Regions from separate parts of the Staphylococcus haemolyticus genome, predicted to be linked through region 2. Evidence: predicted binding sites of a transcription regulator. Region 2 holds the regulator's gene; each other region holds the start of a gene.

Region 1 (10,455 bases), 410 kb from region 2:
AAAATTTGAAAATACTCTTATCATCAACATATCAATTGTATAAAAGGATATGTGACATATTGATATGGAAATATAAGTATTATTTTATTTAGAAATTATTCATTTTAAAATTATTAAAAAATGTCTTAAAATTGTTGAATTAATTTGAAAATATTCGAATAGTCAGTCATGTCAATTGAATAGAAGGCTTAAAGTTAGTAAAATTAAATCAACAAGGACATACAGGAGGCTTTTATAAAATGACTCATATTCAATTAGATTATGGAAAAGCATTGGAATTCTTTGGTCAACATGAAATTGATCAACAACAAGATATCGTTAAAACAATTCATAAAACGATTCACGAAGGTACTGGTGCAGGTAGTGATTTCTTAGGTTGGGTGAATCTTCCGGAAGACTATGATAAGAAAGAATTTTCAAGAATTGTGGAAGCATCAAAACGTATAAAATCTAATTCAGATGTATTAGTAGTAATTGGTATCGGAGGTTCATATTTAGGTGCGCGTGCTGCTATTGAAATGTTAACTTCATCATTCCGCAATTCAAATGAATACCCTGAAATTGTATTCGTGGGTAATCATTTATCATCAACGTACACTAAAGAATTAGTAGACTACTTATCAGATAAAGATTTTTCAGTAAATGTTATTTCTAAATCTGGTACAACTACAGAACCAGCAGTAGCATTTAGATTATTTAAACAATTAGTTGAAGATAAGTATGGTAAAGCAGAAGCTAAAAAACGTATCTTTGCTACTACAGATAAAGCAAAAGGTGCATTAAAACAATTAGCAGATAATGAAGGTTATGAAACGTTTGTAGTACCAGATGATGTTGGTGGTCGTTATTCTGTATTAACTGCTGTGGGTCTATTACCGATTGCAACAGCTGGCATAAATATTGAATCAATTATGATTGGTGCAAACAAAGCGCGTAAAGAATTATCATCAGATAAATTAGATGAAAATATTGCTTATCAATATGCGACAATCCGTAATATTTTATATAGCAAAGGATACACTACTGAAATGTTGATTAATTATGAACCGTCAATGCAATATTTCAATGAGTGGTGGAAACAATTATATGGTGAGTCTGAAGGTAAAGACTTTAAAGGTATATATCCATCTAGTGCAAACTATACAACTGACTTACATTCATTAGGTCAATATGTCCAAGAAGGACGTCGTTTCTTATTTGAAACAGTTGTAAAAGTAAACAACCCTAAACACGATATTACAATTGAAGAAGATAGTGATGATTTAGATGGATTAAATTACTTAGCAGGTAAAACAATTGATGAAGTTAATACTAAAGCATTTGAAGGTACACTATTAGCTCACACTGATGGTGGCGTTCCTAATGTTGTTGTGAATATTCCACGCTTAGACGAAGAAACATTTGGTTATGTTGTATACTTCTTTGAATTAGCGTGTGCAATGAGTGGATATCAATTAGGTGTTAATCCATTTAACCAACCTGGAGTAGAAGCATACAAACAAAACATGTTTGCATTATTAGGTAAACCTGGATTTGAAGATAAGAAGAAAGAATTAGAAGAGCGTTTATAATTCTCTAGTCATTCAATAGCGTCAATTAAATATGTCTTACAAAGTCGATATGGATTAAATTCCGTATCGACTTTTCTAATATATATCTTTATATTAAAGCTAAGGAATGAGTTCTAACTACTACCTGTGACTGATTTATTATTATATAGGTAGATTTATAAATGAAACAGTGTACAATATTTCTATGAAATAATAACTGTTAATCCAATAGGAAGGATTTGATGTAACTATGTTTCATCAAATTGAACAATGGTTTGATTTATTACAAGGTTTTGGTTATCTGGCTGGATTTATTATTTTATTTTTTAGAGCCATTGTGCCAGTACTTCCTTTAACATTGTATGTTATTTTATGTGTTCATGCGTATGGCTTTATAGCAGGTACGATTATTAGTTGGTTAGGTGTTGTAGCAGGTACTTATACAGTGTTCTTTTTCTGTAGAAAATTTGTTAATGCTAACTTTATGAAGCGGATTAAATCAAGACGATCAGTTGAACGCCTTATTCATTTTATTGATAGACAGGGCTTAGTACCAATATTTATATTAATGTGTTTTCCGTTTACACCTAATACACTAGTTAATTTTGTGGCAAGTTTCTCTCATATTAGAGGCAAATATTATTTTATAATTTTACTTATATCTAAGTTAATTTCTATTACATTTTTGGCGATTATGGGAAAAAGTGTAACCTCATTTTTCACACATCCTGTTAGAGCAATAATGGTATTAATAGTTACTATAGCGTTATGGTTTGTTGGTAAGAAAGTCGAGGGCTATTTCATGGGTTCAGACAAGGAGTGACAAAGTGCGTAGAGTGACAAGTTGGATTGTAGCATTCCTATTTGCTTGTCTGTTTGTCATGTTTATACAAATGTTCTTAGTTAAAAGTGCTGTAGTTCAAACTGATGATATGTCACCAACTTTGAATAAAGGTGACCGTGTCATTATTAATAAAATTAAAGTTACCTTTAACATGTTGAAGGATGGAGATATTATCATGTATCGACATAATAATCAATTACACTTTGGTAGATTGGTCGGCAAGCCAGGTGAATCAATTGAAGTTAGAAACGGTAAATTGTATAGAGATGATAGACAAGTTAATAAATTTTATGCTAAAAATAGAGATATTAATAATTTTGCAATAAGAGATTTACATGATTCTGATGGTGATATTATTCCGCCAAATTCATATTTTATTTTAAATGATAATGGTGATAAACAAAGTGATTCAAGAACATATGGATTAATAGATAAGGACGATATCGTAGGAGATGTTAGTTTAAAGTATTATCCGTTTAAAGAATTTACCTATCAGTTTAATAAGTAGAGGAGGTGTTAAAATTGAAGAAAGAAATAGTTGAATGGATTGTTGCCATAGCGGTAGGTTTATTACTTGTATGGGTAATGGTTAACTTCGTAGCTAAATCATATACTATAAAAGGCGATTCAATGGATCCAACACTAAAAGATGGCGAACACGTCATGGTTAACATTCTAGGATATAAAGTTGGAGACATAAAAAAAGGTAATGTAATCGTATTTCATGCGAATCAACAAGACGATTATGTTAAACGTGTCATTGGTGTACCTGGCGATAACGTTATTTATAAAAATGATAAACTATATGTTAATGGTAAAAAGATAAATGAACCTTATCTTGATTACAATGAAAAACGTAAACAAGGTGAATATATTACGGGTTCATTTGAAACTAAAGATTTACTAAATGCAAATCCTAAATCAAATATCATACCAAAAGGTAAATATTTAGTTTTAGGTGATAACAGAGAAGTCAGTAAGGATAGTAGGGCGTTTGGTTTAATTGATAGAGATCAAATTGTTGGTAAAGTATCATTTAGATTTTGGCCATTCAGTGAATTTAAGTTTAATTTTAATCCAGATAATGAAAAATAAGGAAAATTAGTATTAATGAATTAATTTTTAACATAGCAAGACTGGTAATGGAATGTTCATAGAGATTCCGCCAGTCTTTTTTTGTTCAATATTTCGACCTAACAAAACATTTTTAAGAACGTATGTTCTGTGTTAAAATAAGTTCAAAGGAGTGTGGGCATAATGGAGTTGAACGCATACATTGGCAGAGCAGGGACAGGCAAATCTCATCATATGATTGATAATATTAAGCAACAAATGAAAGAGGATCCTCTAGGCGATCCAATTGTTTTAATAGCACCAACACAGAGTACTTTTCAATTAGAACAAGCATTTGTTAATGATAAAGAATTGAATGGAAGTCTAAGAACTGAAGTGCTTCACTTTGAACGCTTAAGTTATAGAGTTTTTCAAGAGGTTGGAGGATTAACTGAAGAACGACTAACGCAAGCGGCTACCGAGATGATGATTTATGATTTAGTTCAACAACATAAATCGGAATTAAAACTATATCAATCACAAGTAAATTATTATGGTTTTAGTGAGAAGTTAAGTGAACAAATTCAAGATTTTAAGAAATATTCTGTTACGCCAGAACATTTACATACATTTTTGCAAGATAATGACTTGAAGACGAGAACTAGACATAAATTAGAAGATATATCGCTTATTTATCAGTATTTTGAGGAACGCATAAATGGCGAATTTATTACTTCAGAGGATAGTTTAAATCATTTTATTGATATTTTAAGTCAATCAGAATGGATTAAAAGAGCAGAGGTATACATAGATGGATTCCACAACTTCTCTACATTGGAATATCAAATTATTAAAGCACTCGTTCAAAGCGCCAAAAAAGTTACTGTTCTTTTAACAACTGATGGTAATGAAGATCCATTTAGTTTATTCAGAAAACCCTCAGAGGTATTAACACATTTAAAGGAAATTGCTAAAGATTTAAACATAGAATTACAACAACAATTCTTTAAACAACAATATCGTTTTAACAATAAAGATTTAATACAACTGGAACAACAATTTGACGCATTGCAAATTAATCCTATCGCTTACGATGGCAGTATTAATATTTTAGAATCCTCAAGTATACGTGAAGAAGTTAATGAAGTAGCTCGCCAAATTATTAAAGATACACGTGATAAGCAATATAGATATCAAGACATTGCTATCTTGTATCGTGATGAAGCTTATGCATATTTATTTGACTCTGTTCTTCCACAGTACGATATTCCATTTAATATTGACACTAAAAGATCAATGACACACCATCCGATCATGGAAATGGTACGCTCACTTTTGGAAGTTATTCAAACAAACTGGAATATTAGTCCTATGATGCGTTTAATTAAAACCAATATTCTAACTAATCACTTTAAGGATAGTGCATATTTAATTGATTTATTAGAGAACTTTGTCGTTGAACGTGGTGTTTATGGCAAACGTTGGCTTGATGAAAAACTGTTTAGTATTGATAACTTTACGAAAATGGGACGTAAAGAACATAAATTAACTACTGAAGAGCGAGAAGATTTCGAGCAAGTAGTTCATTTAAAAAATGATATTATTGATAAAATATTAACTTTTGAAAAAGCAATGAACGAAGCAGAAAATGTGAGAGGTTTTGCGACAGCTTTCTATGAGACAATGGAGGCATTTGATTTACCTAAATATTTAATGACTCACCGTGACCAATTGGACGTCGATGGTCGTCATGAAGAAGCTGAAGAAATAGATCAAATTTGGAATGGACTTATTCAAATTTTAGATGATTTAGTCACTGTATTTGATAATGAAGAAATGACTCTTAAACGCTTTTTAGAGGTATTTGATATTGGTTTAGAACAATTAGAATTTGTAATGATTCCTCAAACCCTCGATCAAGTGAGTATAGGGACAATGGACTTAGCGAAAGTAGACAATAAAAAACATATTTATATGGTTGGAATGAACGATGGTGCTATGCCGCAACCGGTTTCTTCTTCTAGTCTAATAACAGATGAAGAAAAGAAAGTGTTTGAACAACAAGCACAAGTTGAATTAAGTCCTACATCAGATATCTTACAAATGGATGAAGCGTTTGTTTGTTATATTGCAATGACACGAGGCAGTGAACAAGTTACATTTTCATATAGTTTAATGGGTGCACAAGGTGAGGATAAAGAAAAAAGTCCATTTATAGACCAAATACAAGGGTTGTTCAATGGGTTAGAAGTAATGAATATTCATTATCAACATAATGCACAACCTTTATCGTTAATGGAGCATCCACATCAAACTAAAGTCGTCTTATTCGAATCTTTAAAAGCTTGGCTAGAGGCAGAGATGGTCGCTGATGTATGGGTTGATGCTTATCAAGTCATGCGTGATAATGACAAATTGAATAACGGTTTAGAGTACCTATTAACTGCGTTGACATATGACAACGAAACAGTGAAATTAGATGAACCATTGGCTGCATCTTTATATGGTTCAACAATTAACGCAAGTGTATCTAGATTTGAAGGGTATAATGATTGTCCGTTTAAACATTATGCGAATCATGGTTTAAGGTTAAATGAGCGTACGAAATATAAGCTTGAAAATTTTGATTTAGGAAATATTTTCCATACAGCATTGAAGTATATTTCGGATAAGGTAGATGGAGACTTTAAAAATCTTGATAATAAGAAGATACATGCTTTAACTGTTGAAGCTTTAGAAAATGTTTTACCTCAAGTCCAATTTAATCTCATGGATTCAAATGCATACTATCGGTATGTGTCAAAACGAATTGGTGTCATTGTCGAAAGTACTTTGAAAGCATTACGCTATCAAAATAAAAATACAAAGTTCAAACCACAACGTTTCGAAGCAGGGTTTAGAAAGACACCGAACAACAGTGAAGAACTTATTGCACAACCATTAATTACAAAACAAGGCATTCCAGTTAATATACGAGGACAAATTGATCGTATAGATGCTTACACTAAAGATGATAAGAGCTACATTAATATTATTGATTATAAGTCATCTAATCCCAGTGCGAAATTAGATTTAAAAAAGGTTTATTATGGTAAACAAATGCAAATGATGACTTATATGGATATTGCTTTGCAAAATGCCCAACGTCTGGGATTATCTAATGAAATTAAACCAGGTGGCCTATTGTATTTCCATGTACATGATGAACGTCTCAGTTTTAAAGACTGGGGAGAATTGGAAGATGATGCTTTAACACAGGACAAACTTGAACAAGCATTTTTAAAAGAATATAAATTACGTGGCTTAGTTAATAGCGATATGGATGTAGTAGACGCATTGGATATTCGTTTAGAAGAAATTGGTAAATCCGACATTGTTCCAGTTAGCCTGAAGAAAGACGGAAGTATTGGAAGTAGGGGGAGCAGTGTCGCTGATGAAACAACAATTCATAAATTTATCAAACATAATAAAGACAACTTTATAAAGACTGCTACAAATATTATGGAAGGTCATACCGAAGTTGCACCACTTAAGTTCGATGACCAATTACCATGCCAATTTTGTAATTTTCAATCAGTGTGCCATGTGGATACTATTATTGATAGTAAACATTATCGCCATGTAGATGAAACTATAGATCCTATCAAAGCAATACAAGATGTCGAGTTAGAAAGCGGTGATCATAATGAATAACATCCCCATCAAACCTAAAGATGCTCAATGGACAGATGCACAGTGGAAGAGTATATATGCTAATGGTCAAGATATATTAGTAGCTGCAGCAGCGGGGTCTGGTAAAACTGCAGTATTAGTAGAAAGAATTATTCAAAAAATCATTAGAGATGAAATAGATGTTGATAAGTTACTCGTTGTTACTTTTACTAATTTAAGTGCGAGAGAAATGAAGCATCGTGTTGATCAGCGTATTCAACAAGCGGCAATAGAAAATCCTAACAATGAACATTTAAAGAATCAACGCATTAAAATTCATCAAGCACAAATTTCGACATTACATAGCTTCTGTTTAAAGATTATTCAACAGCATTATGATGTCATTGATTTGGATCCTAATTTTCGCACAATTAGTGATGTAGAGAATGTGCTGTTACTTGAACAGTCTATTGATGAAGTTTTAGAAAAACATTATGATACACCGGATATTGAATTTCTTACTTTAGTAGAACAATTATCAAGTGATCGTAATGATGATAATTTTAGAGATTTGTTAAAACGTTTCTATAATTTCAGTATAGCCAATCCTTCACCGTTTGAGTGGTTGGATTCATTAGTTGAAATTTACACGGACGATAATAAACATAAATTATATCTAGACGAATTAGAAAGATTATCGAAAATTTATATCAAAGCTGCATATCATACTTTGTTAGAAGCGGAAAATAACTTTCTAAATTGTATAGAGGCGGAAAAGCATTTAGATGTTATCAAGCTAGAAAAATTTAAATGCGAAAAAATGATTGAGGGTAATGTGATAAATTTTGAAGAAATCATTAATTATACCTCTGAAAAATTGCCTACAATAACAAAAAAATTAAAAGATACTAATGAAGATGAAGGTATAAGTTCTCAGTTTTTAACAAACGCTAAAGATTTTTATGATGATTATAAAAAACTATTATCGGAAGTAAAAAATAAGTATCTAATGCGTTCTTATGAAGATTTAAAAGTAGATATGAAACGTTTGGCTCCTAGAATTCAATACCTTGTACAAATCGTTAAGGATATTATTAATGGCTTTGCTGAAAAAAAACGTAGTCGCAATGTACTGGATTTTTCTGATTATGAACACTTCGCTTTACAAATATTAACTGACCAAGAGGGCAATGCTTCGCCTATTGCTAAAGAATATCGATCACAATTTGAAGAGATTTTAGTAGATGAATACCAAGATACGAACCAAGTACAAGAAGCAATCATATCTAAAATTAAACGTGGTGACGAATCTAATGGGAATTTATTCATGGTAGGTGACGTTAAACAATCTATCTATAAATTTAGACAGGCTGATCCAACGTTATTTATGGATAAATATCATCGTTTCACAAAAGATGGCGATCAATCAGGGTTACGTATCGATTTATCTAAGAATTTCCGTTCACGTAAAGAAGTACTCGCCACAACAAACTACTTATTTGACCATATGATGGATGAAGAAGTAGGTGAAATTGAGTACGATGCTGATGCGAGACTTTATTTTGGTGCTACTAAATATTCTGATAAATCTATGCCTCTTGAACTACATGCATTAATTCAAGATAAAAGTAGCGATAATGATTTAGAAAAGTCAGAACAAGAAGCTCGCTATATTGCTGAGCAAGTTAAATATATTATTGAGCATAAACAAGTTTATGATATGAAGTCAGAAACTTATAGACAAGCTACTTTCAAAGATATCGTCATACTTGAAAGAGGGTTGAAAAATGCGCGCAATTTACAACATGTATTTAAAGACTATAATATTCCGTTCCATGTAAATAGTAAGGAAGGGTACTTTGAACAAACTGAAGTACGTCTCGTCTTATCATTTTTAAGAACCGTTGATAATCCTTTACAAGATATATATTTAGTAGGATTGATGAGATCGGTTATATACCAATTTACGGAAGATGAATTAGCAAACATTCGAGTTCAAAGTATGAACGATGATTATTTCTATCAATCTATATTGCATTATATGAAAGATCAAGAAGCGAACCCTTTGTTAGTTGAGAAATTAGAACATTTTATGGATGATATAAACATGTATCAAGAATATAGTCAATCTCATCCTGTGTATCAACTAATTGATAAGTTTTATAATGATCATTACGTTATTCAATATTTTAGTGGTCTTATTGGTGGTAAAGGTAGACGCGCGAATCTATATGGATTGTTTAATAAAGCAGTAGAATTTGAAAATTCAAGTTTTAGAGGGCTGTATCAATTTATAAGATTTATTGACGAACTAATAGAACGCAATAAAGACTTTGGTGAAGAGAATGTTATAGGTCCTAATGATAATGTGGTACGTATGATGACAGTTCATAGTAGTAAAGGTTTAGAGTTCCCATATGTTATTTATTCGGAACTTTCAAAGAATTTTAATAAAGGCGACTTACGTAAACCACTCATCTTAAATCAAAAATATGGTCTAGGTATTGATTATTTTGATTTAGAACAAAATGTAACCTATCCGTCATTATCGTCAGTTGTCATTAAATCAATTACTGAAAAAGAACTTATTTCTGAAGAAATGCGATTGATGTATGTAGCTTTAACGCGAGCGAAAGAGCAACTCATTCTTATTGGTACTATTGATAAGGAAGAAACATTAGAAAAACTTGAGCGATTGCCAATTTCAGGTAATCAAATTGCATTGCATAAGCGGTTATCAGCAGATCGACCTTTTGATTTAATATATAGTATTTTGGCTAAATACCAATCTACATCTTTATTACCAGAGTATCAGTTTGAGAAATCCATTGATAATTTAGATGAGAGTCTGCGTCCTACTGTAGATATTAAAATTGCACAATTTGAAGAACTTTCGATTGAGGACAGTGAATCAGAACAAGAAAGTCGCGATGTTTCAGATTTAGAAGTAGAAGGCTCGCATGATAAGACATTAAAACAACAAATTAATGATCAATTGTCATTTAAATATCCGTATTTAAAAGATACGGAGAAACCATCTAAACAGTCTGTTTCAGAATTAAAGCGTCAATTAGAAACAGAAGAAAGTGGTACAAGTTACGAAAGGGTAAGACAGTACCGTATAGGTGTATCAACTTATGAGAGACCTAAGTTTTTACGTGAAAATAAAAAGCGTAAAGCAAATGAAATTGGTACTTTAATGCATACAGTCATGCAACATCTACCATTTAAAGAAACGCGTATAACTGAAACAGAATTGAATGACTATATTAATGAATTAATTGAAAAGCATATTATTGAAGAAGATGCTAAAAAAGATATTCAATTTGAAGCAGTTATGAATTTTATTAGAAGTGA
Region 2 (10,455 bases):
TTTTTCATTAAGCTTACTTAAGAACTTTGGTGCTTGTTTTTCATCACTTAAAGAGAATAACATTCTACTAGTGGTGTAAACACCTGAATTTGTCGCAGATAATAATGATGTCAATATAACAGCGTTAATAACTGAAGCGGCAAAAGCAACACCAATTCTGTCAAATACAATTGTGAAAGGGCTTTGTGTTACTGATTCATTTTCATTTAATAATAATGGATCTGTATAAGGAATGATAGCTGCAATAACACCAATTGATAATACATAGAATAATAAAATTCTCCAAAAAACTTGTTTAACAGCTTTAGGCATTGTTTTTTCTGGATTATCAGATTCGCCAGCAGTTACTGCTACAACTTCAGTACCACCAACTGAGAATCCGGCTACTAGTAAAACGCCTAAGAAACCAGATAAACCACCTACGAATGGTGCCTCGCCTTTAGTATAGTTTTCAAAACCGTAAGTATGGCTACCTAATATACCGAAGATCATCAAGAAACCAACAATAATAAATATAATAATAGTTAATACTTTAACTAAAGATAACCAAAATTCAGTTTCCCCAAAAGCTTTTACCGTGAAGATGTTTAATAAAAATACAATTGTGATAAAGATTAAACTCCAAGTAAGTGGACTAAAGAATTTAAATATATCCCAATAATATAAAACGTTTGAAGCTACCATAACATCTACACTGGATACTAATGCCCACATGATGTAGTATAACCATCCCATAGTAAAACCTAGAGAAGGGTCTACGAATCGCGTTGCGTATGAACTGAACGATCCTGAAACAGGATAAAATGTTGCCAATTCACCAATTGACGACATTAAAAAGTAAAGCATTATGCCAATTAATAAATAAGCTAATATAGCGCCACCAGGACCGGCTTGAGCAACAACACTACCTGTTGCTACAAAGAGCCCCGTACCAATTGCGCCACCTATAGCAATCATAGATATGTGTCTTGAGTTAAGACCTCTTTTCATATTGTTATCTTCCATATGATGTCTCCTAATTCTAAATTTAAAATATACAAACCATTTTAATCCTTTTAAGGACAGTATTCAATAACTTTTCAACAAATCAGCTTAAAAATTTTAAATTTTCTGAAATTTTATAGGTTATTAAAAATGTTTTAATTATAGGGGTTATGGGTTTATTATTAGTAGATTCTACATTATAATTATTATAAATAAGTGAAAGGGGAATTAACTATGGCGAAAGATGATAAAAGATTAACTGGTTTGTTTGGGCACCCAGTTTCAGATAGAGAAAACAGTATGACAGCTGGTCCTAGAGGTCCGTTGTTAATGCAAGATGCATATTTCTTAGAACAAATGTCACATTTTGATCGTGAAGTAATTCCAGAACGACGTATGCACGCGAAAGGTTCAGGTGCATTCGGTACGTTTACAGTAACAAATGATATTACGAAATATACAAATGCTAAAATCTTTTCAGAAGTAGGAAAACAAACAGAAATGTTTGCACGTTTCTCAACAGTTGCGGGTGAACGTGGCGCTGCTGATTTAGAAAGAGATATCCGAGGATTTGCACTTAAATTCTATACTGAAGACGGTAACTGGGATTTAGTAGGTAATAACACACCTGTATTCTTCTTTAGAGATCCAAAATTATTTGTGAGCTTAAACCGTGCCGTAAAAAGAGATCCACGAACAAATATGAGAAGCCCTCAAAATAACTGGGACTTCTGGACTGGCGTACCGGAAGCACTACACCAAGTTACAATTTTAATGTCAGATAGAGGTATGCCTAAAGACTTCCGTCATATGCACGGCTTCGGTTCACATACGTATTCTATGTACAATGATGAGGGTGAACGTGTTTGGGTTAAATATCATTTTAGAACACAACAAGGCATTGAAAATTATACAGATGATGAAGCGGCTGAAATTGTAGGTCAAGATAGAGAGTCATCACAACGTGACTTATACGATGCAATCGAAAATGGCGATTATCCAAAATGGAAAATGTACATTCAAGTTATGACAGAGGAACAAGCTAAAAATCATCCAGATAATCCATTTGATTTAACTAAAGTTTGGTATAAAGGTGATTACCCATTAATTGAAGTGGGTGAATTTGAGCTAAATAGAAATCCTGAGAATTATTTCATGGATGTTGAACAAGCTGCTTTTGCTCCAACAAACATTATTCCTGGTCTAGATTTCTCACCAGATAAAATGTTACAAGGACGTCTATTCTCATATGGTGATGCGCAACGTTATAGATTAGGTGTCAATCATTGGCAAATTCCTGTTAACCAACCTAAAGGTGTTGGCATTGAAAATATGTGTCCATTTAGTCGTGATGGTCAAATGAGATTCCTTGATGGAAATCAAGGTGGTGGACCTCATTATTATCCAAATAATAAAGGTGTTTACCAATCACAACCTGAATATAAAAAACCAGCATTCCCAGTAGATGGAGACGGTTATGAGTACAATCAAAGACAAGATGATGATAATTACTTTGAACAACCTGGTAAATTGTTCCGTTTACAATCTGATGATGCTAAAGAAAGAATCTTTACTAACACAGCAAATGCAATGGATGGTGTGAGTGAAGACGTTAAACATAGACATATTCGTCATTGTTATAAAGCTGATCCAGAATATGGTAAAGGTGTTGCCAAAGCATTAGAAATCGATATTAATGATGTTGATTTAGAAGGTACTAACGACGAAACTTACGAGAATTTTTAATAGTACTAAAAAATTAGATTGCGTAGAGCATTTTAATATGGTAAAATTTTAAATCGTAAGTATTCCTAGTTAAATGAGAAAGGATGTTAATTATGCGCGTTAATGTAACATTAGCTTGCACAGAATGTGGCGATCGTAATTATATTACTACTAAAAATAAACGTAATAATCCTGAGCGTATTGAAATGAAAAAATATTGCCCAAGATTAAATAAATACACGCTACACCGTGAAACTAAATAATCTCTTATCTTTTAAATACGACATTAAAGATAAACTTAGAGCTTGCCGAAGTATAATAATCTTATACTTCGGTTTTTTTAATTATTTAAATGAAATTAAGTCATCAGTCTTGTAAATTTAAAATCATGTGTTATTATATAAAACGTAATAATTACGATTTAAAAAACAGGAGTGAAATATATGGCAAAAAAATCTAAAATTGCTAAAGAAATGAAAAGAGAAAAATTAGTTAATCAATATTATGAATTACGTAAAGAATTAAAAGCTAAAGGAGATTATGAAGCATTACGTAAGTTGCCACGTGATTCTTCACCAACGCGTTTAACTCGAAGATGTAAAGTAACAGGACGTCCAAGAGGTGTATTAAGAAAATTTGAAATGTCTAGAATTGCTTTTAGAGAACATGCACACAAAGGACAAATACCTGGTGTCAAAAAATCAAGTTGGTAAAATGCAAATCTAGTACTTTAGTCCATTTACAAGACAATTAAAAAATTGTAAAGTATATAAGGGTGAGAAAATGAATGATTTTTATATTTAATATACTAAACGTTCGTTTTTACTTAATAAATAAGATTGTATAGGGGCTAAAAAGTATGAAAATTTTTGATTATGAAGATATTCAATTAATTCCAAATAAATGTATAGTTGAAAGTCGTTCAGAATGTGATACAACTGTCCAATTTGGACCGAAAACATTTAAATTACCTGTTGTTCCAGCGAATATGCAAACTGTTATGAGTGAAGAATTAGCTCATTGGTTCGCAAAAAATGATTATTTTTATATTATGCATCGATTTGACGAAGCAGCTCGTATTCCATTTATTCAAAAAATGCAAAAAGACGGATTGTTTGCTTCTATTTCTGTAGGTGTTAAAGCAAATGAATTTAAGTTTATAGAAGAATTAGCTGACAAACAATTAGTTCCTGAATATATTACGATTGATATAGCTCATGGTCATTCAGATTCAGTTATTAAAATGATTAAACACATAAAAAAATATATTCCAAAAACATTTGTAATTGCTGGAAATGTTGGTACGCCAGAAGGTGTTAGAGAACTTGAAAATGCAGGTGCAGATGCAACTAAAGTTGGTATCGGACCAGGTAGAGTTTGTATCACAAAAATAAAAACTGGTTTTGGCACTGGTGGTTGGCAATTAGCAGCATTAAATATTTGTAGTAAAGCAGCGCGTAAACCTATAATCGCTGATGGTGGCTTAAGAACACATGGCGATATTGCTAAATCAATTCGATTTGGTGCAAGCATGGTAATGATAGGATCTCTATTTGCGGCTCACGAAGAATCGCCAGGTGAAACAGTTGAATTAGACGGCAAACGTTATAAAGAGTATTTTGGTAGTGCATCTGAATTCCAAAAAGGTGAACACAAGAATGTTGAAGGTAAAAAAATGTTTGTTGAACATAAAGGATCATTAAAAGATACTTTAGTTGAAATGCAACAAGACTTACAAAGCTCGATTTCATATGCAGGTGGAAAAGATTTAAAATCATTAACAACTGTCGATTATGTTATAGTGCGAAATTCAATTTTTAATGGGGACAAGGATTAAAACTTGAGTGGTAGGTGTATGTTATTAAAAAATTTCTTTTGTTTTCTTTGGTGTTATTAGTTGTAGCTTTATTCATACCATTAAAGGAAAATCAAACACTAGTAAAATTACAGAATGACGTAAGAAGTAAAGTTCAGCAAGTTATGAATCAAGATTCGAGTTTAAAAAACAATACGCTCAAAACACCTACAGAACAGGACTTTGCTATTAATAATATTCAGATGAATATGTCTAAAGACAAAGTTGAAAATCAATTGGGGAAACCTAAAAGAGTAACATCTAATGAATATGGCGCTAAATGGTATACCTATTACAATAATGATTACGATAATTTCATAATGGTTAGCTATTTAGGAAATAAAGTCAATGCTTTATATAGTAATCAAAATGTCATTACATCTAAATCTAAGGTAAAATATAACACCCCTAAAAATGTTGTTGAGGATAGACTTGGTAAACCTTTAAAGGAAATTGTTAAAGGTAGATACCGTGTTGATATAAGTAGCGATGAGTATGATGTTTTCCATGAAGATAATATTTATACAACTGTTTTTTATGATAAACATAATGACAATGGTGTTACTGCATTACTTCAAGTTAGTGATGCCATGGAAAAAAGGTTGACTCAACATTACGGTGCGCCATCTTCAACATTAGAACAAAGCTTTGAATATCAAAATTATGATTTAGTTAATTCTGAGCGTAAACAGCATGGGTTGAATACACTTAGTTACTCAAAAGATGTCTCCAATACAGCAAGAAATCATAGTGAAGACATGGTAAAACAAAATTACTTTGATCATAACAATTTAGATGGTGAATCTCCTTTTGATCGATTAAAAGATGATGACATTGATTTCAATGTGGCAGGTGAAAATTTAGCGTATGGGCAACAAAATAGTATATTTGCTCATGAGGGGTTAATGAATTCACTTGGTCATAGAAAGAATATATTGAATACAAATTTCAGTACTCTAGGCGTAGGCGTTGATTTTAATGAAAAACGACAACCATATTGGACAGAAAATTATACGGGCTAAGTGTTTTAACGAGACTTATTAAGGGTATCTTTTTGTTGATAAGGAAGTTGATATTATGACAACTAAAGATGTTAATAAACTAGATATTCTAGATAAGGTTAAAGAAATTTTGAATAAAAAAGAAAATGAAAAGCAAAAGAACTAGCGAAGTTTACATTGTAGACTTTGCTAGTTCTTTTTATATAGAAATATATAAGAGAGAGGTTAACGTAAATTTTAGAAATTAAAACTACAGTTCTCTGTATAAACCAATAACTTTACCGATAACAGTAACGTTATCAAGATAAATAGGACTCATTGTACTATTTTCAGGTTGTAATCTATAACGTGTTTTTTCTTTATAGAAGCGTTTAACTGTTGCTTCATCATCTTCAGTCATCGCAACAATGATGTCTCCATTTTCAGCAATGGTTTGGCTTCTAACTATAACTTTATCTCCATCTAAAATACCTGCCTCAATCATACTTTCACCCACAACATTTAAAATAAAAATATCACTATTGTGAGTTGATGTTAAATGTTCTGGTAAAGGGAAATATTCCTCAATATTTTCAACTGCAGTAATCGGAATTCCGGCAGTAACTTTACCAATTACAGGAACATAAATTGTTTCCTCCATATTAACTGCATCGTTAGTTTGTTCGCTAACAATTTCAATGGCTCTCGGTTTCGTAGGGTCTCGTTTAATATATCCTTTTTCTTCCAGTCTAGATAAATGACCATGAACAGTTGAACTCGACGCTAACCCTACTGCTTCACCAATTTCTCGTACGCTTGGTGGATATCCTTTAGTTTGTACTACATGTTTAATATAATCGTATATTTCACTTTGACGTTTAGTTAATTCTCTCATATATAGGCACTCCCTAATTTTATTTAACTATATTATAGCACTGATTTTAATATTGAACAAACATTTGTTCGTTTTTATGTTGACTAAGAACAGATGTTCTGTTAAAGTATTTATACAAACAAATGTTCTAGAGGTGAAAGTAATGTTTAATAAATATAAAAATAAATTATTAACTAATATAGCTGTTGTATCAATATCTTGTGTTGTTTTTATAGTATTTTTCATGAATTTATATCATAACGCTCAAATGGAACGAACGTACGAAATAACTGACCATACTATTTCTAAAAAGGCAATTATTAAAGATGATAATAAGAACGTAAATACTACAAATGGGGAACAAAATAACTACAAAGTGTTCGCATTTGTAAGATGATTATAAATTTGAGGTCTGTCAAAGCTATTTAAATGTCAATAGCTTTTGTCCAGACCTCTTTTTTGTTATATTTTATGAAGTAAAAGAGAAAATATTAATGGGAATATAGAAAGAGTGATAGTTATGTCTAATGATAATTTAAATATAGATAGAATTAATGAGCTTGCTAAAAAGAAAAAGGAACAAGGTTTAACTGAAGCTGAAGCTAAAGAGCAATCGAAATTACGTAAGAAATACCTCGAAGCATTTAGAAAAGGGTTTAAACAACAAATTGAGAGTACAAAGGTGATAGATCCTGAAGGTAATGATGTAACACCTGAAAAATTAAAAAAGATACAAGAACAAAATAAAGATTAGTAAATATTAGATTATAGTTCGTTCAGTTTAAACGATTATCAATTTCAATATTTTTAAGTTATAATATACGAAAGATGATTAAAGTAGAAGGGAAGTATTAGAGATGTTTAACGAGAAAGATCAACTAGCGATTGATACGATTAGAGCTTTAAGTATTGATGCAATCGAAGAAGCTAATTCAGGTCACCCTGGATTACCTATGGGAGCAGCACCAATGGCTTATACTTTATGGACACGCCACTTAAATTTTAATCCTCAATCTAAAGACTATTTTAATAGAGACCGCTTCGTATTGTCGGCTGGACATGGCTCTGCGCTATTATACAGCTTGTTACATGTTTCAGGCAGTCTTGAATTAGAAGAATTAAAGCAATTTAGACAATGGGGTTCTAAAACACCTGGACACCCAGAATTTAGACATACTGATGGTGTTGAAGTTACTACTGGCCCACTTGGACAAGGCTTTGCTATGTCTGTAGGTATGGCTTTAGCTGAAGACCATTTAGCTGGTAAATTTAATAAAGATGATTTCAATATAGTTGACCACTATACTTATGTGCTAGCTTCTGATGGTGATTTAATGGAAGGTATTTCTCATGAAGCTGCTTCATTTGCTGGCCATAACCAATTAGATAAACTAATTGTTTTATATGATTCAAACGATATTTCATTAGATGGCGAATTAAATAAAGCCTTCTCTGAAGATGTTAAGAAACGATTTGAAAGTTACGGTTGGAATCACATATTAGTAAAAGATGGTAATGATTTAGACGCTATCGATAAAGCAATAACTAAAGCTAAATCTCAAAATGGTCCAACTATGATTGAAGTTAAAACAATTATCGGTTATGGTGCTCCAAACGTGAGTGGTACTAATGGTGTTCATGGTGCACCACTAGGTTCAGATGAGAGAAAATTAACTTTTGAAGCATATGGTTTAGATCCTGAGAAACGTTTCAATGTGCCAGAAGAAGTATATGAAATTTTCCAAACAACTATGTTAAAACGTGCAAATGAGCATGAAGATGCATGGAAAGCATTACTAGAAAATTATTCTAAACAATATCCAGAATTAGCAGATGAATTTAAATTAGCTATTAGTGGTAAACTACCTAAAAACTATAGAGATGAATTACCACGCTTTGATAGCGATCATAATGCAGCAACACGTGCTGATTCAGGTGAAGTAATTCAAGCATTAAGTAAATCAGTTCCGTCATTCTTTGGTGGTTCTGCTGACTTAGCTGGTTCTAACAAATCTAACGTTAAAGAAGCGACTGATTATGATAGAAATACACCTGAAGGTAAAAATATATGGTTTGGTGTACGTGAGTTCGCAATGGGTGCAGCTGTAAATGGTATGGCAGCACATGGTGGATTACACCCTTATGGTGCAACATTCTTTGTATTTAGTGACTACTTAAAACCAGCGTTGCGTTTATCAGCTATCATGGGATTAAATTCAACATTCATCTTCACACATGATTCAATCGCTGTAGGTGAAGATGGACCTACTCATGAGCCTATTGAACAATTAGCGGGCTTAAGATCAATACCAAATATGAATGTCATTCGTCCAGCTGATGGAAATGAAACAAGAGTAGCATGGGAAGTAGCTCTTGAATCAGAACAAACACCAACTTCTTTAGTATTAACTCGTCAAAATCTACCATATTTAGATGTAGATGAAGAGACAGTTGAACAAGGTGTTCGTAAAGGTGCTTATGTTGTTTTCGAAACTGAAACTAAACCTGAGTATCTATTACTTGCTACTGGTTCAGAAGTTAGCTTAGCAATTGAAGCAGCTAAAGATTTAGATAAACAAGGTAAAGGTGTACGTGTAGTATCAATGCCTAACTGGTTTGCTTTTGAACAACAACCAGAAGAATATAAAGAGTCTGTAATTCCTAAAGAAATTACTAAACGTGTTGCAATTGAAATGGCATCACCATTAGGTTGGCACAAATATGTAGGCACTGAAGGTAAAGTGATAGGTATTGACCAATTTGGTGCAAGTGCCCCTGGCGACTTAGTCGTAGAAAAATATGGTTTCACTAAAGAAAATGTATTAAATCAAATTCGCACATTTTAATATTAGATAAGAAATTAGAGAACTGAGAAGGCTTTCATTGGAAAGTCTTCTTTAATTTGAATGAGCAATACAAAATAATTTTTAAGTTAACTAAAAATAAGTATTACATTTGTTTAAGTATTTGTTATGATAACAAATGGATGCAGAATTACTAACTAGCTCTTGAAAATAGAATAGTAATTTAGTAAAATTCAGTAGGATATAGAAAGTGGGTGAAACAATGGCAACATGGTTAGCAATTTTATTAATCATTGTAGCGCTTATCGGTGGACTAGTTGGTGGTTTCTTTTTAGCACGTAAATATATGATGGATTATTTGAAAAAAAACCCACCTATTAATGAAGAAATGTTACGTATGATGATGATGCAAATGGGTCAAAAACCATCGCAAAAGAAAATCAATCAAATGATGACAATGATGAATAAAAACATGGATCAAAACATGAAAAGTTCAAAAAAATAATTTTTAAATGGATTGTAGTACCTTTAAGGTTTACAATCCTTTATTTTTGTAGTAAAACAACTTTAGTGTTATTTAAAAAGAAAAATATTTAAAAATCTAAATAAATTACAATGAGTAATAAAGAGTAAGGGTTTATGAATATATAAGAAGGTGTAACGTTGGCGTATTTAATTTTTTCTGTTGTATTTGCTTTATTTATGGGTATAGTAGTAATTTTTATTCGAATGAAAGCTCAAAACTTTCCTGTTAATGAAAAGAAAATTATATTACCTCCATTTTTCATGGCTACAGGCGCATTGATGTATGTGATTCCGTACTTTAGATTGACTGGTACTGAAATTTTAGAGTCAATTATTCTAGGTGTCTTATTCTCATCTGTTCTTATATGGACAAGTCACTTTGAGGTACACGGTACTGAAATTTATATGAAGCGCTCAAAAGCATTTCCAATCATTTTAATTTCTTTATTAATTATACGTACTGTAATTAAAATATTTATCAGTAGTAAAATTGATCCAGGTGAAATTGGCGGCATGTTCTTCTTACTTGCGTTTAGCATGATTGTTCCTTGGAGATTAGCTATGTTATATAAATATAAAAAGTTGAAAAGAGCAACTGTCAAATAATTGAATAATGATTAAAAAATGATGTATTTTAAATTACTTTGAAAATTTTAGTATAGCCTGGGACATAAATCAATATCTCAGGCTATAATTACATATTGGAAG
Region 3 (10,455 bases), 1.2 Mb from region 2:
TAACTCTAAGCTCTCAATTTTTAAAGGTTTCGATTCTTTATAAGGTTGAGATGCTTCCATTTCATATAATACTGCTGCTCTTGTTTTCATAATTAAACACTCCCTTGAAAGTCCCTATTCATAATATCCGTCTGTTGATTTTCGAAATTTAGCAAATTGTTCTCCATCGTGGCCAAACCAAATTTGTGCATTTTTCTCTGCTGCTAATTTTTTTATCTTTTCTACAGAATTTGTCCACCCAACCGAATCATACAAGATACCTGGAGGTTTAAGTGTTGGTTCCATACTTTCTTTCGTATAAATAGCATCTGAGGCGAGAATAATTGTTCCAAGTTCTTCAGTTTCAATTTCTAAGCCAATCATGCCCCATGCATGACCACTGCCAAAATTCAAGACCTTAACGCCATCTACGAGTTTTAAATAATCTTCATCTCGTTTCATAGTCTTCCAAGTTAAATCGTTTTTAATCCATGCGTCTATATCCGCCCATATATACGCACCTTCTTTTTGGTTACGTGCATAAGATTGCATTGTCCCGTTGAGTTCATCGTTATGCACTATGACAGTCGCATTTGTAAAGTATTCAAGACATCCTGCATGATCTAAGTGCAAGTGAGAGGCCACAACAATATCAACATCTTTAAGGTCTATGCCAATTTGTTCAAGTCGATTAGGTAAATGACATGCTTCGTCAGCAAAGTATGGAAACGCTTTTTGTGTTGCTGTAATCCAACGCCCATTATCTCCCATAGCATTTGGATTACATGCTGTATCAAATAAAATCTTTGCTTCAGGATGATCAATGAATACAGTGTAAATAGGAAATTCATGCATTTCATTAGGCTGATTTGGATTATCCATCGTCGCTTGGTTTGAATTAGCAATCATCAAGTTTTTATCCATCTTCATGCGTCCATTGTCTAGTACGTAAATTTTCATTCTTTGTTTTTTTACATTTACCATGCTACTCATCCCCTTATTAACTTTTACATGTATTATACATAGATGTTATTTACATTTTACACATAACGATGATTACTTACAATATTCAAGTATCCTTGTTTGATTTATAAATAGAAACAAGCCTTCCACTTCGTTTAAAATTCGAAATGGAAGGCTCTATTTATGTGCTTTGTCGTTCTACGATATTTAATTTTAATACATCATCTTTGCTTTTAAATTCTGTCTCTTCAAGTAATGCCAATAAATAGTTAATCAATTGCTTACCAATGTCATTGACTGGTTGATTGACTGTCGATAATGGAATCTTCAACAAACTAGAAATGGGTTGGTTATCATATCCCATAATGGCGATTTGGTTAGGAATATCTATTTGATGGGCAGTCATAAAGTGCATTAACCCTAATGCCACTTCATCGCTACCTGTAAATATAGCATCTGGTAACTGTTCTTGCCGCAACAATATTTTCCCTATCTGCTCACCATCTTCAATTGTACGAACATTATTAAAAATCCATTCATTTCTAATATCTAGACCATTATCTTTCATCGCTACTCTAAATCCGACATTTCTAGGTTTATTAAAACAATGATCATAGTAACTATTGTCCGTGCAATAAGCTATGTTTCGATATCCTTTATTAATTAAGTATTGAATGGCATCGTACGTCGTTTGACGTTGGTTGGTATGTATAATCTTTACTTTATCAGACTGCATTGATTGATCTGCCGATAAAATAATAGGTCCATATTTCGTATACGTCTCTAAAACTTCTATGTCATTTTCAAGTGCACCCATAATCACACCAGCAATGTGTCTTTGCTTAAACATATTTAATAATCTTAATTCCTCTTCTTTATTATTATATGTTTGCATGATTAACGTATGATATGGTGTACCTTTAATTTCTTTATCAATTGCATCAATCAAATACGCGAAATATGGATTCGTAATTCTAGGTACGATGATACCAATCGTATACGACTTGTTGGAACGCAATTGCATAGCGACTGAATTAGGCACATAATCAAGTTCATCCATCGCTTGTTGGATTTTAATTTTCTTATCCTCAGAAATATAAGGATGATGATTTAAATATCTTGAAACCGTCGATATAGATAATCCTGCTCTCTGAGCTACATCTTTAATTGTTGCCATAGTACCACCTTTAATGAAAACGTTTTCATTATTTATGATAGGTTGTCGCTACATTTTTGTCAATCACTCAAGTTAGATATTCAACATTTTAAATATGTCAAAAAGAGCCTGGGACATAAATAATATGATGATGCTATTTTGCAAATTCGCAGTAGCTGACTGAACTGAAAATGCGCTTAAATCAAGCTTTTTTCAGTTCTAGTCATCCTTGCGGGGGGGGGGACGACGAATTTAAAAAGAATTCTGTCCCACTCCCTATTATTCATCATTTTGATTCCAAATTCATTTTCATTCCTATTCTTCTACTAACCATTCAATTGTGCGTTTGATGGCCTTATCCCAGAATGCATAATCATGTTCTCCAGGACCTTCTTCATATTGATAGTCAATTCCTTTATCATCCAAGTATGTCATAAATTGTTGATTATCTTCATATAAGAAATCTTCTGTACCACATTGAATCAACAACTTAGGTATGGTTAATCCTTTTTCGACCGCTTCATCAACTAAATGATATGTATCGAGTTCAGTATCTTTGATATTTGTATCTTCCCCTGTAATTGCTTTCGGTGCGAAATCTGGATAATCAAGTTGCATTAACCCTTGCGCTTGAAAGACAGCAGATAATGGAGATGCTTTAGAGAAGAGTCTTCCTTGTGTTAATGCAAATTTCATCGTGCCATAACCACCCATTGAATGACCTGCAATAAAATTATCTTCACGTTTTGGTGATAGTGGAAGTAGCTTATGTGCATAGTGATACACTTCCAATATATGATCATAATAACTATGACCGTACGTCATATTTGCATAGCCACTATGATCTGCATTCGGCATAATGATAGATAATTGATGTTCATCTGCATATCGCTCAACACTGGTAAAGCGTGTATACGACGTTGCATCACTTGATAATCCATGCAATAGCATTAGTGATTTATAAGATTTAGGTGATTGTGTTTCGTCGAAGAAACTGCCGTCTTCTGGAATAATTGCTACAAATGATTGTTGCATACCTAAAGATGGTGATAAGTAATTGATTGTCATGAGTGCCATGTTGATTGTCGCCCCTTCTAATAATAAATGATTATATCTATTTTACACTTTTTCTGAAAAAGGTGTTACCCAAGCATGCAAAAAGACGTTAGTGATGTCACCAACGTCTTAAGTAGCAATTATTGTGTTTATATCGGTTTGGTAGTTTAATATAAACGCTTTTCGTATATAAAGGGGCTTTGTGTCTTATTTACTACTTTATAATCATCCAATTTTTGCCATTTTTTATCAATTTTTTCTCTTCTTTTAGTTCATGTACAATATGGCCTGTTGTTTCACGTGAAATACCTGCTAAATCACTTAGTAGTTGAATGGTCATGATATGTTTAATTTCGTAGAATTCATCATGATCGTATGCTATTGCATGACATAAATAATATAGTACTTTCTCAATGCGTTCTCTCGCCAACTTTGTGGTTAATGCCATATTGTATTCCATTAGCAGTTCAAGTTCGTTATTTAACTTTTCGAACAGTGTAACAAATATGTCGTCATGATTTTTACAAAGATATTCCAACATATCTTTAGGTATGCCTATTACATTACATGGTGTTATAGCTGTGCACATCTCGTTTAATTCAATTTTTCGAAAGAGATGATTTAACGGAAATAATAGCTGCTCTTTATTAAGCTTACGATAAGCGTCCCCATCTTCATTAATTGTTTCACGCAAAACAATACCGTCTAGTAACAAATACACATAGGTGGGCTGATCAGATGAATAATATATGATTTGTCCTTTATTGTAACGTCGCACGAAACATTCACTCTTGAAAGCTTGAATGACACCTGTTGGAATATTTAAGTAAGACGCTAATTGTTTGAGTCCTTCACTTAAATCATTATCTCTGTTGTTGATATATGTCTTTCCGGCCATTGAGATACACTCCTAAATCTTTTAAAACTTTTTATTAGAATACTGAAACGCTTCCCATCGCTAAGCGAGTGATACCTATTATTGCAAGTATGATAATGACTGCAAACAAGATATAGTCACCTTTCGTTAATGGTTTATGGTTATTACGTTGTACGAAACGATAAACAAATAGACCAGGGATGTAGAGCAACATGGTTAATAACAAGTAATCAATACCTGCAGCGTACACAAGCCATATCGCATAGATTGATGCAATAATACCGATTGCCCATTGTTTCACTGTAGCGTGTCCTTTATGCTCAATTGTGTATTTTAATTGATAAAAGGCACTAAACATATACGGAATTAAAATCGCGCTTGATGCAAGTGAAAACGCAAATTGATATGCACTATCTGTAAATAACATGCTAATTAAGAATATTTGTACTAGAATGTTTGTAATTAATAATGCATTGATTGGTGCTTTATTTTTATTTTCTTTAGCAAACCATTTCGGGAACAAGCCATCTTTAGCCACTATAAATGGTAGCTCACCAGCTAGTAATGTCCAACCAAGCCATGCACCTAAAACAGAAATAATTAAACCAATGTTAACGAGTACTGAACCCCAATGACCAACGATATGTTCTAACACTTGTGCCATTGATGGGCTTGCAAGATCAGCAATTTGATTTTGTTGAATGACGCCTTGTGCCAATACAGTCATTAAGAAGTAAATAACAAGTACTGAAACAAGTCCAATTACTGTAGCAGTACCTACGTCTTTTTTCGATTTAGCACGACCTGAGAATACCACTGCACCTTCAATACCAGTGAACACCCATACGGTTACAAGCATTGTACTCTTAACTTGAGACATTGTATCGCCCCAACTAAATATACCTGTACCACCGCTTGTCATTCCGTAGAACCCTGCTTTAAATGTATCGAAATTAAATACTACAATCATACAAATGATGACTAAGAATATAGGAATTAACTTTGCAACAGTTACAATACTATTGATAAAAGCTGCGGTTTCAACACCTCTAAGTATTAAGAAGTGCACACCCCATAATAAGAAAGAAGCGACGATAATACTTGGTAGCGTATTACCACCTTTGAAGATTGGGAAGAAGTTACCTACTGCTGACATCAATAATGTTGCATAGGCTACGTTACCTAGAAACGCAGCAAACCAGTAGCCCCAAGCACTTGAGAAACCAATAAAGTCGCCAAATCCAGCCTGTGCATAACTGTAAATTCCACCTTCTAAGTCCGGTCTTACATTAGTGAGGTTTTGGAAGACAAATGCGAGTGAAATCATTCCGATTGCGGTAATAATCCATCCAATCATAATTGCTAAACCACCGGCTTGACCACCCATATCAGAAATGATATTGAACGCACCGCCACCAATCATAGAACCAATGACTAAACCAATAAGTGACGTTTTACCAAGTTTGTTTGTGTCTGATTCATTCATAATTCATTTCCCCTTCTAAGGAGGATTACTTTTAAATTAAGGGCTTGAAGCATCATTATTCAATTGTCTGGTAATCCTGCTTCAAACCCTTCTCCTTGTGTTATATTTCTACATCACTTTCCCTGCGATGTATTTTTCAAAAAAGTCCTTACGTTTGCTCGAAATACTTTAAATATCTTCTCTAAATAATGGTTGGCTCATACATCTTGGGCCCCCACGTCCACGAACAAGTTCACTACCAGTAATTTCAAGCACTTTAATGCCTTTATCACGAAGTAATTGGTTTGATACGTAGTTTCGGTCATAAGTAACAACCACACCTGGGCGTATACATAGCGTGTTTGAACCGTCATTCCATTGTTCACGTGCGCCGTCTATCACGTCACCATTACCAGTTGGGATAAACTCGATTTTTTCAACGCCAAGTACGTCTGCTAGCGTTTCACGTAGTTTATTAGAATGTGTGATTTTAATGTCGTCTTTGGCTTCATCGTATTCAATTGTAAATAAATTCATATTATTTTCTTCTTTGAAAATTGCTGAATGCACTGTGAATTTATCGTAGTCAATCATTGTGAATACTGTATCTAAATGCATGAACGTACGGCTATTTGGAATTTCAATCGCAATCACTTTTTTGAATGTTGTAGATTCATCTTTGAATATATTACGTGCTAAGCGTTCAATCGCTTGTGCTGATGTACGCTCTGAAATACCAATGGCTAAAGCATCTTTAGAAAGAATTAACTCATCGCCACCTTCGATGTTAAATGGTGAATTTCTGTCTAACCATACCGGTACATCTGCATCTTTAAATCTTGGATGATATTTTAGAATGTATGTCATAAATAGAGATTCTCTACGACGTGCTCTCCAATACATTCTGTTGATTGTCATACCTCTACCTACTGATGCTTGAGGGTCACGTGTAAAGTAAAGGTTAGGCATTGGGTCTAAATAGAAAGGATATCTATCATCCATATATTCAACGAGATGTGTTGTTTTAAGTTCAATTTCTTCTTTTCTTACACCAGCCATAATTTTGTCAATTAATTCTTGGTCTGATAATGTCGCAAAGAATGTTTTAATTTCAGCTTCATGTCCTAAGACTGTTTTTTGAGATTCTGCAAGAATATCGTCAATAAATTGTTCACGCACATCTTTATCTGCAATGGCTTCAGCTGCTAGTTTTTCTAGATAAACAACTTCTACACCTTCATCACGAAGTGTTTGTGCAAATTTGTCGTGTTCTTCTTGTGCCACTTTTAAATAAGGAATATCATCGAATAGCAAGCCACTTAAGTGATCTGGTACTAAATTTTCTAGTTCTTTACCAGGTCGTTTGAGTAATACTGTTTTCAATCTGCCGATTTCACTGTTTACTTGGATAGGTCCTTGAGTCATATTCATTTCCTCCTTTATTTATCTACAACTAGAGTATAAAGCGCTTTCATATTTCATTATGTGATTGTTTTCACATTGTAAATGTGTGTTAATTCATGCTTTTTGGTTATTCAATGCATATTTTTGATTGAATATACAATAATGTTAGGTGATTAGTGATTATTATGTATATTTCATTCATGTTGACATGCCGATGTCTAACCAAAAAGTTTTTTATGCATCATTCTGTATTTATAAACACCCGTGATTTGTATCTACATTTATATAACTACTTAGGTTATGAACATTATAAATTAGGTGCGTTACACTCTATTATAGATAATATAAAAAAGTAAATCTACATTATATTTTATACATTAATTTGAATATTTATGATTAAATAATTTATAATGCACATATTTAGCCATTTCTTCAGAATTAGTTAGTACCATCAATGTGTCATTGCCACCTACTGTCCCTAATATTTCATTAATATTCATTCGATCAATAAAATAATTAATGCATTGCGCAAATCCTGGAGATGTTTTGATAAGTATGTAGCTATCTTTTATTATAATACTTTTAATTTCACTGTCGTAATAATGTAGCAGTTTCGTTTTAGCATCCATTTGTTGCGTATTATCTAACTTTTTATAATAGGATTGATTACTTACAGCTGGAACTTTAAAAATCTTTAATTCTTTCAAATCTCTTGAAATCGTAGTTACGCTATAGCGTACCCCGAAATGCGTATCGATGTAATCTGCAATCTCTTCCTTTTTGTTAAATCGGTTATTCTTAACTACCGTTGCGATGAGATCTAGACGTTTATTCTTTTTCATATTATAAACTCCCTCTATCCCTATACAGCCTACGCTATATTTATGTTTTACTTTTAACGTATCATTTTTTTGTCTTTCTTTGTGTGGGGTATTTCATAAATTCTGTTATAAACTTAATTATTTACATAAAAACACCCCAAAAGTGAGATTTATCATCCAACTTTTGAGGTGTCTTTCAAGTTAAGTTATTTTGTTTCTTTCATAGCTTGTTTTACAGTGCTATAGCCCATTACTACGCGATCAACTTTACCTTTATCTACATCAAACCATACTGTCATTCCTTTTGTATTTGGCTGGTAGAAATAGATGCCTGTTGTATTATGCTTATGGTTATTTACCTTTTGTAAATCTTTACCGTAAGTTTTATTTAATTGATCCAATGTCATTTTACCTGTTACGTTTAAATCAAGTAATGATGCCGTTTTACCATCTTTCGAAACGTTTCTAAAATATTGATCATATTTTTTAACATTTTTAAATGATGTTGTTGCTTTCAATTTAATACCATTGAATGTGACATTTTCAGCTTTTATTGCATTTTTAAAATGTTTATCTAATACAAATGACACGTCTTGACCTGCATATCCTTTATAATTGTAATATGCAGATGTCGCGTTCGCTTTAGAATGAGTTGTGTTTGTCGTAGCTTTAGATTCAGCATGTGCAATAGATGTTTCCGTCAATGCACTCGTAACACCTACACCAAATAATGTGCTTAGTGCTAATGTCGTTGTGACTAATGTTTTTGTAGTTTTTCTCAAATTAGAAGCCTTCTTTCTTTATAACTAAACATATCATACGCTATTCATGACTGTTATACAATTTTGTTTAACTAATTAGAAGTGTTTCATATTTGATGTAATGTTGTTTATAATTACACAAAATTAATTTTCATAAATCGTTAAATAATGTTTTTATATAAATTATGTTATACTAAATATAGGAGTAACATCCCCATTAACTCCTTCACAAAAAGTTATATTATGTAATGACTATAGCCATAAGTTTACTTCCCCTTTGTTAAACTTATGGCTCTTTTATATAGTCTTTTTTACTTTTCCAAAATAAATATAAAATTAATTTATATTGTAGAAAACCACTTCCAAAATACGAACATATGTTCTATAATGAATTTGAGGTGGTTAACATGATTCCAAATCCTAATGCGCCAGATGAATATAAATATGAAACTGATTATCGTAAAATACCAAGACAATATTTAGACGCTAATATTCCTCAAGGACGTGGCATGGTGAAGTGGGCTCCCTTTGCGACAATGCCAGAACAATATCAACGATTGAATGATTTTATTGAGGAACAGAATAAAATTGCCATGCCTTCATTGTCAGATGATCAATTCGAAAATATCAATCGACAGCTCACTTATAAATTCACACAGCACCAATTGGCAATGATTAGTTATTGGAGAAATGGCTATATTCAATCAATTGCTGCGTATATACGTCGTATCGATTCGCTAAATCGCTGTATCACAATTAGTAATGAGAATGGTTCACAAACGATGAAACTCGATTTTGAGGTTATTTGTAATGTAGAGTAAGTGTGCTGCGTAATTGGTGACTCATATCACTGAAACATGATTTTTATTTTAACTAGAGATAAATTAAAGCGCATAGATGAGAAAGTCCCATTTATGCGCTCTTCTAAATATTATTTACTTGTTGTAAAGCCTACGTAACTAATATCTACTTCTACAACTTTATTGTTATTAAGAACAAATGATGTTGCTAAACCATCTTTATTTGGTTTATAAACGTAAATACCGCTACCTTTAACATTATTGTTGCCTTTTACTTTTTTCAAATCTTTACCATAAGCTTTTTTAAGTTGACTGTACGTTAAATCGCCTTTAACTATAAATTGTAATTTATTCGCTTTTTTGCCATTGCTTGTTACGCCAGTAAATTTCTGATTATACTTTTCTTTTACAGTTGTGCTATTTGTTTTAGCAAGTTTGATACCATTAAATTTAATGTTGTCATGTTTGATTGCGTTAATAAAGTTCTTGTCTGTTAAGAATTTAGCGTCTTTATCCACGTAACCATTATAAGAGTAGTAATACCCTTTAGTTTGCGTTGCTGCATGGGCAGTATCTTGTACTGGTAATACCGCGCTACTCACTCCTAAAAGTGTTCCAAATGCTAATGTTGTTGAGGCAATAGTTTTAACTACTTTATTCATGTTAGTCCTTCTTTCTATATTAGAATTACACTTCATTTATATTATCGCACAATACATACAAACATTCACTGTACTTAAGACCTATTTATCAAAAATTTTAGTAAACAAAATTTAATATTATAAAATTGTGTAAATACTATCTATTTTATGAAGTTTTATTATAATAAGATAAAGAAATGAATTAAGGACGGAGGATACACCTTGAAAAAAGTATTGGCAGGTATCGTCATTTTATTACTTGTTGTTGCTTTAGGTTTTTCAATATTCTTTGCAGCAACTGGTACTAAACATTCAAATTCGAGTGATGATCATAAAACTGAGAAGCATGATAAAAAAGAGAAGAAAGATAAAACGAAAGAAGAACAAACTGATGAGCAATCTACTACATCTGATAATGGAGAAAATGCACAATCAGAATCAGCGTCAAACAACACTGTAAACACGCAACAAAGTTATTCTACACAACAAAATAACTCGACAACTCAAACACAACAATCTAAAACAAAAGAAA

What was found. Region 2 encodes LexA, which represses DNA repair genes until DNA is damaged. Its sites were predicted from a motif close to CGAACATATGTTCG; they were not measured.
Region 1: the regulator LexA is predicted to act here: its motif matches at 3,605-3,618, upstream of addB (helicase-exonuclease AddAB subunit AddB).
Region 3: the regulator LexA is predicted to act here: its motif matches at 8,853-8,866, upstream of EQ029_RS01405 (YolD-like family protein).

What each region holds. Positions count from the first base shown of each region.
Region 1 covers NZ_CP035291.1:1,932,813-1,943,267, reverse strand. Annotated here, with positions in the region: gene EQ029_RS09330 (glucose-6-phosphate isomerase) at 240-1,571, shown strand; gene EQ029_RS09325 (TVP38/TMEM64 family protein) at 1,801-2,373, shown strand; gene lepB (signal peptidase I) at 2,378-2,902, shown strand; gene lepB (signal peptidase I) at 2,917-3,489, shown strand; gene addB (helicase-exonuclease AddAB subunit AddB) at 3,652-7,140, shown strand; gene addA (helicase-exonuclease AddAB subunit AddA) at 7,133-10,455, shown strand, end outside.
Region 2 covers NZ_CP035291.1:1,522,639-1,533,093, reverse strand. Annotated here, with positions in the region: gene EQ029_RS07365 (amino acid permease) at 1-1,005, opposite strand, end outside; gene EQ029_RS07360 (catalase) at 1,219-2,730, shown strand; gene rpmG (50S ribosomal protein L33) at 2,823-2,972, shown strand; gene rpsN (30S ribosomal protein S14) at 3,153-3,422, shown strand; gene guaC (GMP reductase) at 3,569-4,546, shown strand; gene EQ029_RS07340 (CAP domain-containing protein) at 4,561-5,586, shown strand; gene lexA (transcriptional repressor LexA) at 5,816-6,439, opposite strand; gene sosA (DNA damage-induced cell division inhibitor SosA) at 6,582-6,815, shown strand; gene EQ029_RS07325 (DUF896 domain-containing protein) at 6,939-7,172, shown strand; gene tkt (transketolase) at 7,276-9,264, shown strand; gene EQ029_RS07315 (YneF family protein) at 9,485-9,727, shown strand; gene EQ029_RS07310 (CcdC family protein) at 9,886-10,353, shown strand.
Region 3 covers NZ_CP035291.1:319,755-330,209, reverse strand. Annotated here, with positions in the region: gene EQ029_RS01450 (zinc-dependent alcohol dehydrogenase family protein) at 1-90, opposite strand, end outside; gene ahlS (AhlS family quorum-quenching N-acyl homoserine lactonase) at 115-963, opposite strand; gene EQ029_RS01440 (LacI family DNA-binding transcriptional regulator) at 1,124-2,119, opposite strand; gene EQ029_RS01435 (alpha/beta hydrolase) at 2,414-3,175, opposite strand; gene EQ029_RS01430 (Crp/Fnr family transcriptional regulator) at 3,369-4,052, opposite strand; gene arcD (arginine-ornithine antiporter) at 4,087-5,517, opposite strand; gene arcA (arginine deiminase) at 5,686-6,921, opposite strand; gene EQ029_RS01415 (arginine repressor) at 7,278-7,742, opposite strand; gene isaB (immunodominant staphylococcal antigen IsaB family protein) at 7,928-8,503, opposite strand; gene EQ029_RS01405 (YolD-like family protein) at 8,890-9,303, shown strand; gene isaB (immunodominant staphylococcal antigen IsaB family protein) at 9,414-9,944, opposite strand; gene EQ029_RS01395 (hypothetical protein) at 10,146-10,455, shown strand, end outside.